Regions from separate parts of the Pseudomonas tritici genome, predicted to be linked through region 1. Evidence: predicted binding sites of a transcription regulator. Region 1 holds the regulator's gene; each other region holds the start of a gene.

Region 1 (4,615 bases):
ATCGCTTCCTGCTCTTGCTCGCCTTCTGTCTTCAAGTGAATCTTGGTGCCTTTGCCGGCCGCCAACATCATCATTGCCATGATGCTTTTGCCATCGACCATGGATTCCGGCGTGCGCCCGGCCCGAATCTGGCAGGGAAACTGCCCAGCCACACCCACGAATTTGGCCGAAGCGCGGGCGTGAAGGCCCAGCTTGTTGATGATTTCAATTTCCAGAGCGGGCATCGCGGGGGTGTTCCTTTCAGCTAAGGTCGCGGTGGCGGACCTGAACGTTCTTGAGGGTTTGTTGCAGCACCTGGCCCAAGCGTTCGGTCAGGTAGACGGAGCGGTGGTGGCCGCCGGTGCAGCCAATGGCAATGGTGACATAGGCCCGATTGCTTGCGGCAAAGCGTGGCAACCATTTGAGCAAGTAGCTGGAAATGTCCTGGAACATCTCCTCAACATCCGGTTGCGCAGCCAGGTAGTCGGCAACAGGTTGATCCAGCCCGGATTGTTCGCGCAGTTCCGGCTTCCAATAGGGGTTCGGCAGGCAGCGCACATCAAACACCAAGTCTGCATCTACCGGCATTCCGCGCTTGAAACCAAACGACTCCACGAGAAACGCCGTGCCTGGCTCCGGCTGGTTCAACAGGCGCAGCTTGATGGCATCGCGCAGCTGGTACAGGTTAAGGCTGGTGGTGTTGATCTTGAGGTCGGCGAGGTCAATGATCGGTCCCAGCAGCTTGGTTTCGTCCTCGATGGCTTCGGCCAAGGAGCGGTGAGGGCTGCTGAGGGGGTGGCGTCGGCGTGTTTCGGAGAAACGCTTGAGCAGCGTCTCTTCGTCGGCATCCAGGTACAGCACATCGCAATGAATGTGCTTGGCCCGCACTTCCTCGAGCAATTGTGGAAATCGCTCAAGATGGCTGGGCAGGTTGCGGGCATCTATCGAAACGGCGACCAGGGGTTGCGCCAGTTCAGTATGGATCAGCGCGCGTTCCGCCAATTCCGGCAGCAGGCCGGCGGGCAAATTGTCGATGCAGTAGAAACCGCTGTCCTCAAGGACATTGAGGGCGGTGCTTTTACCTGAGCCGGAACGGCCGCTGACGATGATCAAGCGCATGATTACTGCCCGTTCTGTTCGTCCACGACAACCTGATACAGCGCCTCATTACTGCTGGCACTGCGCAGTTTGTCGCGTACTTCCTTGCGGTCGAGCATGCTGGCGATCTGCCGAAGCAGTTCCAGGTGTGCATCGGTGGCAGCTTCCGGGACCAGCAAAACAAACAGCAGGTCGACCGGGGCGCCATCGATAGCGTCGAAATCGATGGGATGGTCCAAGTGCAGCAGGGCGCTGACAGGCGTCTCGCAGCCTTTGAGGCGGCAGTGGGGAATAGCGATGCCGTTACCAAAACCGGTCGAGCCAAGTTTTTCACGAGCAATCAGTGCCTCGTACACAGTTTGCGTTTCCAGTTCAGGCACTTCACGGCCGATCAGGTTGGCAATTTGTTCGAGGGCGCGTTTTTTACTGCCGCCCGGCACGTTCACAAGGGAACGGCCGGGGGTCAGGATGGTTTCAAGTCGGATCATGGGGGGAGAGTTAACGACCTGTACCTTGCATCAGGTGCAGATTCTTTTCCTTATGCTTTATGAGTTGGCGGTCCAGCTTGTCGTAGAGCGAGTCGATCGCCGCGTACATGTCCTCATGTTCCGCATTGGCGACGAGCTTGGCATTCGGTACGTGCAGGGTGGCCTCGATTTTCTGCTTGAGCTTATCGACCTCCATGATGACCTGCACGTTGGTGATCTTGTCAAAATGCCCCGCAAGCTTGTTCAGCTTGCTTTCGGTGTATTCACGCAGGGGTTTGGTGACTTCCAGCTGGTGTCCACTGATGTTGACTTGCATACAGCTTCTCCTTCGTTGCCAGTGCATAAAGCGACAGGCGAAAGCGCCTGCCACTGGAACGCTGTGGCCCGCCCGTCACATCAAACGCTTACGCTCGCTGGAAGGCGCGATCCCGAGGGACTCGCGGTACTTGGCGACGGTTCGACGGGCGACCTGAATGCCTTGTGCCTCCAGTAAACCAGCGATCTTACTGTCACTCAATGGCTTTTTCTGATTTTCCGCGGCAACCAGTTTTTTGATGATCGCGCGAATCGCCGTGGACGAGCATTCACCGCCTTCGGAGGTGCTGACGTGGCTGGAGAAAAAGTATTTCAGTTCATAAATACCCCGTGGGGTATGCATGAATTTTTGCGTGGTTACCCGAGAAATCGTCGATTCATGCATGCCAACCGCCTCGGCGATGTCATGCAGTACCAACGGTTTCATCGCCTCGTCGCCGTATTCCAGGAAGCCGCGCTGGTGCTCGACGATCTGGGTGGCCACTTTCATCAGGGTTTCGTTGCGGCTTTGCAGGCTCTTGATAAACCAGCGAGCTTCCTGCAATTGGTTGCGCATGAAGGTGTTATCGGCGCTGGTGTCAGCGCGACGCACAAAACCGGCGTATTGCGGGTTGACCCGCAGGCGTGGCACCGACTCCTGGTTCAGTTCAACCAGCCAGCGCTCGTTATCCTTGCGCACGATCACGTCGGGAACCACGTATTCGGCTTCGCTGGACTCGATTTGCGAGCCAGGACGCGGGTTGAGGCTTTGTACCAGCTCAATGACCTGGCGCAGGTCGTCTTCCTTGAGCTTCATGCGGCGCATCAGTTGGCTGTAGTCGCGGCTGCCCAGCATGTCGATGTAATCGGTGACCAGGCGCTGGGCTTCGGCGAGCCAGGGGGTCTTGGCGGGCAGTTGGCGCAATTGCAGCAGCAGGCATTCGCTGAGGGAGCGCGCACCGATGCCAGCGGGTTCGAACTGCTGGATGCGGTGCAGGACGGCTTCGATCTCGTCCAGCTCGATATCCAGTTCAGGGTCGAATGCTTCGAGAATTTCCTCAAGCGTCTCGTCCAAGTAGCCCTGGTTATTGATGCAGTCGATCAGGGTCACGGCGATCAGGCGATCGGTGTCCGACATCGGCGCCAGGTTCAGTTGCCACAGCAGGTGGCTTTGCAGGCTTTCGCCGGCGGAGGTGCGGGTGGTGAAATCCCACTCGTCATCGTCATTGCTGGGCAGGCTGCTGGCGCTGGTCTGGTAGACGTCTTCCCAGGCGGTGTCGACGGGAAGCTCGTTGGGAATGCGTTCGTTCCAGTCGCCTTCCTCGAGGTTATCCACCGTTGGGGCGGTTTCCTGATAGGAGGGTTCCTGCACATCGGGGTTGGGTTTTTGCTCGATGTTATCGGCCAGCGGGTCTGCATTATCGAAGTCGTCGCCTTCTTCCTGGCGTTCGAGCATCGGATTGGACTCCAGGGCCTCCTGGATTTCCTGTTGCAGGTCCAGGGTCGACAATTGGAGCAGGCGGATGGCCTGTTGCAGCTGCGGTGTCATCGTCAGCTGCTGGCCCATTCTCAGGACTAGCGATGGTTTCATGGCAGGGGCTTAACACCTTATTCGCCGGCGCAATGCGCCATCCACGACAGGGCGCGTGAGCGCCAAACATAAGCAAATTATATGCCTGATATCGGGGGCTTTGCCTAGAGCGCGGTAACAATAAAAATCCAGAGGTTTTCATTGACTCCCGCGCACCTTGGCAATCGGCCGTGACACCACGGTGTTTACAGGCGGAACTCGTGACCCAGGTACACTTCCTTGACCAGTTCATTGGCCAGGATGGTGGCGGAGTCGCCTTCAGCGATCAGTTGACCATCGTTGACGATATACGCGGTTTCGCAGATATCGAGCGTCTCACGGACGTTGTGGTCAGTGATCAGCACGCCAATGCCCTTAGCCTTGAGGTGGTGAATGATCTGCTTGATGTCGCCGACCGATATTGGGTCGACGCCGGCAAACGGTTCGTCCAACAGGATGAACTTCGGTGCAGTGGCCAGGGCACGAGCGATTTCTACGCGGCGGCGCTCACCACCGGACAGGCTCATGCCGAGGTTGTCGCGGATATGGTTGATGTGGAATTCCTGCAGCAGGCTTTCCAGCTCCTTGCGACGGCCGTCACGGTCGAGCTCCTTGCGGGTCTCGAGGATGGCCATGATGTTGTCGGCCACCGACAGTTTGCGGAAGATCGACGCTTCCTGCGGGAGATAGCCGATACCGGCGCGGGCGCGGCCGTGCATCGGCTGGTGGCTCACGTCCAGGTCATCGATCAATACGCGACCCTGATCCGCCTGGACCAGTCCGACGATCATGTAGAAGCAGGTGGTCTTGCCGGCGCCATTGGGGCCGAGCAAGCCGACGATCTGGCCGCTGTCGATCGACAGGCTGACGTCGCGCACGACCTGACGGCCTTTATAGGCCTTGGCCAGATGCTGGGCTTTCAGGGTTGCCATTACTCGGCCTTCTTCTTCGGCTGGATAACCATGTCGATGCGTGGGCGCGGTGCGGTGACCTTGTTGCCATTGGCACGACCGGCGTTAGCGATCTGTTTCACGGTGTCATAGGTGATCTTCTCACCTTCCGTGGAGTTGCCGTCGGGGCTGAGCACCTTGGCTTGGTCGATCAGCACAATGCGGTTCTGCTGGGCGTGGTACTGGATGGTCTTGCCGTAACCCTTCATCGGGCCGGTGTCGGTAGCGGACTGCTT
Region 2 (4,615 bases), 2.6 Mb from region 1:
CGCCCCCTCCATCAGCTCGCCATTACCTGGAATGCCACAAGGCAAACCGGCCGGCGAACGCTGCCTGCACCTGTCGGTCGAACAGCTATGCCAGCTGTTCGGGCAACCGGAACGCCCGGCGGTGTGCAGTGATTTCAAGGCGGACATCGAGGTCTGCGGCACCGACCAGGCCGATGCCATCCGTTTGATCGGCTGGTGGGAGCAGATGACGGCGGCTTGATGGGCTCTACTCTCGTAACTTCAACAATAAGGAATACACCTATGGGTTCGCTGAAACGAATGGCTGTGTTGTGCGGTTTTACGGTGTTGTTTGCTGCTACTGCCCAGGCTGAGGATTGGCAAGTCGCCAAGGACGAAGACGGTATCAAGGTGTCCCTGAGCGAAGTTGCCGGCTCCAAGTACAAGGCGTATCGCGGCGTGACCGTGGTCAAGGCGCCGGTTGCCAAGATTGTTGCGCTGCAGGAAGACGTAGCGGGTGCCTGCAAATGGATTCACGAGTGCAAATTGCAAAAACTGCTGAAACACGAGGGTGACGTCAGCTACACCTACACCCAGTTCAATGCTCCGTTCCCCGTCAGTAATCGTGATTCGATCCTCAAAATCACCACCTCCAAGGGCGCTGACGGCAGCGTGACCCGAACCTTGCTGGAGGTCCCGACCTATCAGCCAGAAGAAAAAGGCTTCGTACGGGTTGCCCAAGTCGAAGGCTTCTGGAAACTGGTGCCAAAAGGCGACAACCAGACCGAAGTCACTTACCAGGTACACACCGAGCCAGGCGGCAGCGTGCCATCGTGGTTGGCCAACAAGTTCGTGGTGGACGCGCCGTTCAACACCTTGAAAGCCTTGAAAGAACACGCTGAAAAATAAGCGCATTTGATCCGGTGCTTCCTGCCCAGAGTGGAACGTTTGCCGAACCCTCAAGGTCCAGATAGATGTGAGCCCACACGCGGGCTTTATCGAGGAGGCACCGATGCAAAAGTGGCAGATTACTTTCGTTGATGATCACGGCGTACAGTCCGTGGAGCAGTTCACCTGCGAACAAAGACCTAGCCTCGAAGATGCTGCGCACATGATTCGCAACAAACTGGTGCCTGTCGCCGCCGAGCTCGACCTCAATGACCTTGAGGGCCGCCAGTCCGATCCTACGGTCAAGATCCTCAAAGACCAGAACAGTATCCAGATCCTCGACATCTCTCCTGCCGTCTGAACATTCGCTGTACACCCTTCAAGCACCTCTGGTGGAGGCGATAGCTTCGCGCTACTCTGCAAGTGAGATCAGCGAATGAATCGCTAGGTACTGGTCTTGTCAGCTACATGCTTGTTTTCCAGCGGTGATGTTATTGCCGTAGCTCCCACGCCAGTACGGCGTGGGCTTCGGGAAGCACGGAAAGTCTATCCATCAGTCTGAGGAGCACTTTTCATGAGCACAGCCTATCAAGAAGACATCAGCACCAATGTTCTGCGCCGCATGAAAGAGGGCGGCTTTGACTTTTCACGCTTCCACCCCATTGAGTTCTACGCCATTTTTCCTGATGAAGAACGGGCGCGCAGGGCTGCGGGTGAGTTTCGTGGGGAATCGCTGAATGCCCAGGTCAGTGCGCGCGACGATGGCGCCTGGTACTTGGAACTGAGCAAAATCATGTCTGCCACCTACGACGGCATAGGAGACTTCGAGCAAGACTTTGAGGCGGTGGTCGAGCCGCTGGGCGGGATCATCGAGGGATGGGGCGTGAAGCAGGAGGTGCGTGGGTTACCCATGTAGCAGCGAGCAGTATGAGAAACACAGCGTATCGGCTGACCTTTGGGTCGGCCGATTTTGTTTTTGGCGCCCATCCAGGTCTTTTCAGGGCCAAAAAAAAGGCCACCCGAGCAGGGTGGCCAAAAGGGAAGACCGGGAGGCCGGTCGGTACACGAAGCACTACGTTACCGATCGCGCAAAGGGTTGAGCTGTAGGACACGTCCTGTTCAGCAGATGTTGGTAATTATCCGTACGCTTGACCGGGCAGTGAAATCAACTCTGGCTATGCTGTTGATAGTCAAAGCCCGCATTGCGATGAAGCAGGGGGCAGTGCACCGGGCATTCTGCGCACCAGGACGGTGCGAATGGATTCCGGTGCTTATTCAACTCACTGATTCTTAAGTGTTTATGCCGCTGGCACGGGCCTTGCGATGGTTCTAGCGCCCGGGTGACAAGGAGTTCGGCATGATCCGCACTTATTACGATGAAATGTACGACGGGGCAGGGCAGGTCCGACCGCATTACCGCGAGTTCGCCCGCTGGTTGGCTGATACCCCTGCTGAACTGCTGGCCCAGCGCCGGCGTGAGGCCGATTTGCTGTTTCACCGCGCCGGTATCACCTTCACGCTCTACGGGGACGAGCAGGGCACCGAGCGCCTGATTCCGTTCGACACCATCCCGCGCAGCATTCCCGCCAGCGAATGGCGGATTGTCGAGCGCGGCTGCATCCAAAGGGTCAAGGCGCTGAATATGTTTCTCGCCGACCTGTATCACGAGCAACGCATCATCAAGGCAGGGATCATTCCTGCCGAACAGGTGCTGGCCAACGAGCAATACCAACTGGCGATGCAGGGTTTGAATCTGCACCGCGACCTGTATTCCCACGTCTCCGGTGTCGACCTCGTACGTGACGGCGACGGCACGTACTACGTGCTTGAAGACAACCTGCGTACCCCGAGCGGCGTCAGCTACATGCTCGAAGACCGCAAGATGATGATGCGCCTGTTCCCCGAACTGTTCGCCGCCCAGCGTATCGCGCCCATCGATCATTACCCCAACCTGTTGCTCGACACCCTGAAAAGCTCCAGCCCCCTGGATAACCCCAGCGTGGTCGTGCTGACCCCGGGCCGCTTTAACAGCGCGTTCTTTGAACATGCGTTCCTGGCCCGGGAAATGGGCGTGGAGCTGGTGGAAGGCGCCGACCTGTTTGTGCGCGATGACCGCGTATTCATGCGCACCACCGATGGCCCCAAGGCCGTGGACGTGATCTACCGCCGCCTCGACGATGCGTTCCTCGACCCATTGGCCTTCAACCCGGATTCCATGCTCGGCGTGCCTGGCCTGCTCGCGGCTTATCGCTCGGGCAACGTAGTGCTGGCCAATGCCATCGGCACCGGGGTGGCGGATGACAAGTCGGTGTACCCCTTCGTCACCGAGATGATCCGTTTTTACCTGGATGAAGAACCCATCCTGAAGAACGTTCCGACATTCCAATGCCGTAAGCCTGACGAACTGTCCCACGTATTGGCCAACCTGCCGGACCTGGTGGTGAAGGAAACCCAAGGCTCCGGCGGCTACGGCATGCTGGTCGGCCCGGCGTCCACGAAGGCCGAAATCGAAGCCTTCCGTGCGCGCATCAAGGCCAAGCCCCATGCGTATATCGCCCAACCGACCCTGTGCTTGTCCACCTGCCCGACCTTTGTCGAAAACGGCATTGCGCCGCGCCATATCGACCTGCGCCCATTCGTATTGTCCGGCAAGGAAACCCGTGTAGTCCCAGGCGGGCTGACCCGTGTGGCATTGCGTGAAGGTTCGCTGGTGGTCAACTCCTCCCAGGGCGGCGGCACCAAAGACACCTGGGTGGTCGAGGACTGATGCCATGTTGAGTAGAACTGCCTCGGATTTGTACTGGATGTCGCGCTACCTGGAGCGCGCGGAAAACCTCGCGCGCATGCTCGATGTCAGCTATTCGCTGTCGCTGATGCCTCAAGATGGGCGCGGTGATGGCCTGCATGAACTGGCGATGCCGCTGTTGATCACCGGCACCCTGGAGGATTACCACGCGCGCCACGGCGAGTTGCACGCCGAACGCCTGTTGCACTTTTTTGCCCTGGACGCGGCGAACCCGGCCAGCATCTACAGCTGTCTCGGCGCAGCGCGGGCCAGCGCCCATGCCGTGCGTGGGCGAATTACCGCCGACATGTGGGAAAACATCAACGCTACTTGGCTGGATATTCGTGACATCGCCCAGCAGGGCTTGAGCCGCTATGGCATGAGCCGGTTCTGTGAGTGGGTCAAGGAGCGGTCTCACCTGTTCCGCGGTGCCACCTACGGCACCATCATGCGCAACGATGCGTTCCGGTTCATTCGCCTGGGCACCTTTATCGAACGTGCCGATAACACCCTGCGCCTGCTGGACGCTCGCTATGAAATGGCCGGCGACCAGGCCGAAGCCGTCAGCGATGGCACGGCCCACGCCTACTATCAATGGAGCGCTTTGCTGCGCGCCTTGTCGTCGTTCGAGGCCTACACCGAGATTTACCGTGACGCCCCCGGCGCCCGGCAGGTCGCGGAATTACTGCTGCTGCGCGCCGACGTACCGCGCTCATTACGCGCCTGCAGCGAAGAGATCGACCAGATCCTCGCCAGCCTGCCCGGCCTCAATGGCCGACCGGCCCAGCGCCTGGCCGCCGAGATGGACGCGCGCCTGCGCTTTACCGCCATCGATGAAATCCTCGAGGAAGGCCTGCACGCCTGGCTGACCGACTTCATTCCCTTGGTTCGCCAGTTGGGCGACGCCATCTACAGTTCCTACCTGGAGGCCGCATGAGACTCTCCATCAGCCACGAAACCACCTACCACTACGAAAACCAGGTG
Region 3 (4,615 bases), 1.3 Mb from region 1:
GCCCGCCGTCCTTGGGCAGGTCGGCGGGCGCGAGGTTGAGGGTGATGCGCCGGGCCGGGTATTGCAGGGCGGAGTTGAGGATGGCGCTGCGCACGCGGTCCTTGCTTTCCTTGACCGCCGTTTCCGGCAGGCCCACCAGCGTCAGGGACGGCAAACCATTGGCCATATGCACTTCAACGGTGACGGCGGGGGCTTCGACGCCGATCTGGGCGCGGCTGTGGACGATCGCGAGGGACATGCTCGTTCCTTGAATGGGAGGCCGCTTCCTGCGGTTTTTCAAGGGTAGACGAGGGATGGCGGGGGTAAGGGATCAGACTTTTACAGGACGTATCAACGCGCAAAGGCGTCGGGATATTTATCCAGATAAGCATTGCTGAGTTGTGTGTCGGGGGAGCGCATGAAGGTGCGGAAATCGGGAATCAGGAACACCAGCAGCGATAACCCCAGCACCATCGCACCCAGTGACGTGATGGTCAGTGCGACACCGAGGTGAGCGATCAGGCCGTTCATGGCAAAACTGCCCAGCGGGCTGGCGGCTGCGGAGAGGAAGGACACGGTGGCAAAGATCCGATTGCGATGCTGCTTGGGTGTCGCCAGCAACCTGACGGCAGAGGTCGGAATGTTGATCAGCATCAGCCCGACCCCGCCGCAGAAAAACGCCAGCGGTACCACGAACATCGACGAGAGCGTACCGGCCAGCCACATATTGCCCCCCAACAGTGCAAACCCCGCAGCGACACAGAGGTCACGGGGCACACGCTCGCCCAGCCAGCCGACGATCTTGTAGCTGCCCGCCAAAATGCCCAGGCCGAAACACGCATCCAGCAGGCCGAGGTAGGTCACCGGGTACTGGATAACCGTCTTCACATACAACGGCAGCAGGATGGTAAAGAACGGAAAGAGGGCAAAATTGACGAGCATCGCCACGAGGGCGAGGTAGAACTCGACTTTCACGCCATAGACCGCCTTGAATCCCGAATAAATCATTCTGAAGCCGTTGGAGGTTGGCGCTTGTTCATCCGGAGCACTGGCGCCGAGCTGGCTTGGGACCGTTGCAACCAACAGTGCCGCTCCCAGCATCGCAAAACAGTCGACGGTAAAAGTCAGCGTGGTTCCAAAACCGAAAATCAGCGCGCTGGCAATGACGGGGCCAAGCAAGTTGGCAATGGACGACAGCATGCTTTTGGTGCGAACGGCGAGTGAGACCTGATCGGCGCCTGCGAACAACGGAATAATCGACGATTGCAGCGGGTCGCGCACGCCGGCGACGGCACTGCCGACCAGCATCAGGGCGCCGACACTCCACGGGTTGAACAACTGCGTAGCGGACAGCACAACCATCAGCAACGCGGTCAGCACGCTTGTCAGGGAGGCCAGCTTGAGGATCAGAATCTTGTTGTACTTGTCACCCAGCCATCCCAGCAGTGGCCGGGCGAGCACTTCCGCCGCGATTGAACAGGCGATCATGTTGGCGAAGGCGAGGGCGGAACCGGTTTCCTGCAAGGCCCACCACGCTACAGCCAGCTGGTTGCAGCGTCCACCCAGCACCACCAGCAAAAAGCTGAATTGTATTTTCAGCAGGCGCCGGTCAAGGGCGGGCAAGCCCCACATGGAGGGTTTGATGCCGGTTAATCGCCCGCTGGCGTCAACCGTGCTTCCAACTCCGCGACTTTAGCCTCCAGGGTCTCCAATCGCGCACGCGTGCGGGCAAGCACCACCATCTGGCTATCGAACTCTTCCCGGCTGACCAGATCAAGTTTGCTGAAGCCGCTTTGCAGCAATGCCTTGAATTGGCTTTCGATCTCATTGCGAGGCAGCGGGGTATCACCGTTGAACAGGCGGGAGGCGTGGCCGCTCAGGGCGTCGAGGAGGTCTTTGGGCGCGAGCATGGGAAATATTCCGGAAAACTGTTGGCCGGCAGTGTATCACGCAGCGTCTATAGTCTTTTTCATGGCGGCGCACGCACGCTTTTCGCGCAGAGGGTTGGGCGCTGGCGCACTGTTTTTGTGCGCATTGCCGCCGCCATTAGGTCCCGCAGGTGGGCATAAGTGGGCAAAGGACTGATTTCAGTGATTTTTACGGAGCTGGCAAGGTTTCTGCTTAGACGATCATGACCCATGCACTGATGCAGTCGCTGTGACGAATGCAGTGCGCCGACGGATCAGGGGTACAGGTTTCGTCACCAGTGGTTTGCTGGCGTCGCAGAGGCAAATGCCGAGGCGACGACGCGTTACAAAGCCAGGCACTGCGCTTAGACTTGAGACGGGTTTGTTTTCCTGGGGCAAGTCCACCAATTCGGGAGAGAGTTTTCATGAAGCTAGTCACTGCCATCATCAAGCCGTTCAAGTTGGACGATGTACGCGAGTCGTTGTCCGAGATCGGCGTGCAGGGCATTACCGTTACTGAGGTCAAAGGCTTCGGTCGGCAGAAGGGTCACACCGAGCTGTATCGCGGCGCGGAATACGTGGTCGATTTCCTGCCAAAGGTGAAGATTGATGTCGCCATTGACGACAAGGATCTTGACCGGGTTATCGAGGCGATAACCAAGGCCGCCAACACCGGCAAGATCGGTGACGGCAAGATCTTCGTGGTCAATCTGGAACAGGCTATTCGCATCCGTACCGGCGAAACCGATACCGACGCAATCTAAGCCGCCAAACCCCAACGCCCCAGGAGAAAACAATATGACTCTGCGTAAATTCGCAGGGCTCGGAGCCCTGTTGTCCATCGTAATGCCAAGCCTGGCCATGGCGGCAGACGAAGTGGCGGCTCCAGTCCTCAATTCCGGCGACACCGCGTGGATGCTCACGTCCACCGCGCTGGTGCTGTTCATGACCATTCCCGGCCTGGCGCTGTTCTACGGCGGCATGGTGCGCTCCAAAAACATTCTTTCCGTGATGATGCAGTGCTTTGCTATCACCGGCCTGATCAGCATCCTGTGGGTCGTCTACGGCTACAGCATCGCGTTTGATACGACTGGGATGGAGCAGGGCGTCGTCAACTTCAACTCCTTCTTCGGCGGCATGGGCAAGGCGTTCCTGGCGGGCGTTACCCCGGCCAGCATCACCGGGCCTGCGGCACTGTTCCCTGAAGCGGTGTTCATCACCTTCCAGATGACCTTCGCCATCATCACCCCGGCGCTGATCGTCGGTGCCTTCGCCGAGCGCATGAAGTTCTCCGCGATGCTGATCTTCATGGCTATCTGGTTCACCCTGGTCTATGCGCCAATCGCGCACATGGTCTGGAGCGGTAACGGTGGCCTGTTGTGGGACTGGGGCGTGCTGGACTTCGCTGGCGGCACCGTGGTGCACATCAACGCCGGTGTGGCTGGCCTGGTAGCGTGCATCGTGCTCGGCAAGCGCAAAGGCTTCCCGACCACCCCAATGGCACCGCACAACCTGGGTTACACCCTGATCGGCGCGGCCATGCTGTGGGTGGGCTGGTTCGGCTTCAACGCCGGTTCCGCTGCTGCCGCCAACGGCACCGCCGGCATGGCGATGCTGGTTACCCAGATCGCTACCGCTGCTGCGGCGCTGGGCTGGATGTTCGCTGAGTGGATCACTCACGGTAAGCCAAGCGCACTGGGTATCGCCTCGGGCGTAGTGGCTGGCTTGGTTGCAGTGACCCCGGCTGCCGGCACCGTCGGCCCGATGGGCGCCCTGGTGATCGGTCTGGTCGCCGGTGTGATCTGCTTCTTCTGCGCCACCAGCCTTAAGCGCAAGCTGGGCTACGACGACTCCCTGGACGCGTTCGGCGTGCACGGTATCGGCGGTATCGTCGGTGCGATCCTCACCGGTGTGTTTGCAGCCCCGGCACTGGGCGGCTTCGGCACTGTGACTGACGTGGCTGCACAGGTCTGGATCCAGTGCAAAGGCGTAGGTTTCACCGTGATCTACACGGCTATCGTGACCTACATCATCCTCAAGGTGCTGGACATGGTCATGGGCCTGCGTGTCACCGAAGAGGAAGAGGCTGTCGGCCTCGACCTGGCGCAACACAACGAGCGCGGTTACAACTTGTAATTACGCGAAAAAAAGATGCCCGGCTTGCCGGGCATTTTTTTGCCTGGCGTTTGTCAGTCATACCAAGCTGTACCGGTTTTTAAGCAGCGTTTGTGATGGGATGCACACGGCGCTTTTCAGCGTGCCAATGTCTTACAGGCATGTAGGCGTATTCGGCACTTTGTTTTTTCCCAGAGCGCGCTAGAATGCGCGCCGATGGGCGGAGAACTGTATGTGGCAACAGACCTTGATTACCCTGCGGGCCAAGCCCCGGGGCTTTCACCTGGTGACCGATGAGTTGCTGGCCGGCTTGCCTGAATTGAAGGCCTGTCGCGTGGGCTTGTTGCATTTGTGGCTGCAGCACACCTCGGCCTCGTTGACCATCAACGAGAATGCCGACCCGGCGGTTCGCCGTGACTTCGAACGTTTTTTCAACTCGCTGGTGCCGCAAGGGCGTGCAGGGTTCGAACACAACGACGAAGGTCCGGATGACCTGCCGGCGCATTTCAAGGCCAGTCTCCTGGGCTGCCAGCTGAGTTTGCCGGTGCAGGCCGGCCGCTTGGCGATAGGGACCTGGCAAGGTGTTTATCTGGGCGAGCACCGTGATCATGGCG

What was found. The regulator sigma-54, encoded in region 1, starts transcription at its own class of promoters, with help from an activator protein. The targets are predictions, from matches to a motif close to ANTGGCATNNANNTTGCTNT.
Region 2: the regulator sigma-54 is predicted to act here: its motif matches at 2,152-2,171, upstream of HU722_RS22255 (circularly permuted type 2 ATP-grasp protein).
Region 3: the regulator sigma-54 is predicted to act here: its motif matches at 2,084-2,103, upstream of glnK (P-II family nitrogen regulator).

What each region holds. Positions count from the first base shown of each region.
Region 1 covers NZ_CP077084.1:1,281,486-1,286,100, forward strand. Annotated here, with positions in the region: gene HU722_RS05615 (HPr family phosphocarrier protein) at 1-224, opposite strand, end outside; gene rapZ (RNase adapter RapZ) at 241-1,098, opposite strand; gene ptsN (PTS IIA-like nitrogen regulatory protein PtsN) at 1,101-1,565, opposite strand; gene hpf (ribosome hibernation-promoting factor, HPF/YfiA family) at 1,576-1,881, opposite strand; gene HU722_RS05635 (RNA polymerase factor sigma-54) at 1,957-3,450, opposite strand; gene lptB (LPS export ABC transporter ATP-binding protein) at 3,636-4,361, opposite strand; gene lptA (lipopolysaccharide transport periplasmic protein LptA) at 4,361-4,615, opposite strand, start outside.
Region 2 covers NZ_CP077084.1:4,899,984-4,904,598, reverse strand. Annotated here, with positions in the region: gene HU722_RS22275 (YkgJ family cysteine cluster protein) at 1-220, shown strand, start outside; gene HU722_RS22270 (START domain-containing protein) at 262-867, shown strand; gene HU722_RS22265 (hypothetical protein) at 971-1,207, shown strand; gene HU722_RS22260 (ribonuclease E inhibitor RraB) at 1,421-1,762, shown strand; gene HU722_RS22255 (circularly permuted type 2 ATP-grasp protein) at 2,204-3,613, shown strand; gene HU722_RS22250 (alpha-E domain-containing protein) at 3,618-4,568, shown strand; gene HU722_RS22245 (transglutaminase family protein) at 4,565-4,615, shown strand, end outside.
Region 3 covers NZ_CP077084.1:6,227,618-6,232,232, reverse strand. Annotated here, with positions in the region: gene HU722_RS28730 (YifB family Mg chelatase-like AAA ATPase) at 1-238, opposite strand, end outside; gene HU722_RS28725 (MFS transporter) at 331-1,611, opposite strand; gene HU722_RS28720 (accessory factor UbiK family protein) at 1,629-1,889, opposite strand; gene glnK (P-II family nitrogen regulator) at 2,312-2,650, shown strand; gene HU722_RS28710 (ammonium transporter) at 2,685-4,022, shown strand; gene HU722_RS28705 (secondary thiamine-phosphate synthase enzyme YjbQ) at 4,234-4,615, shown strand, end outside.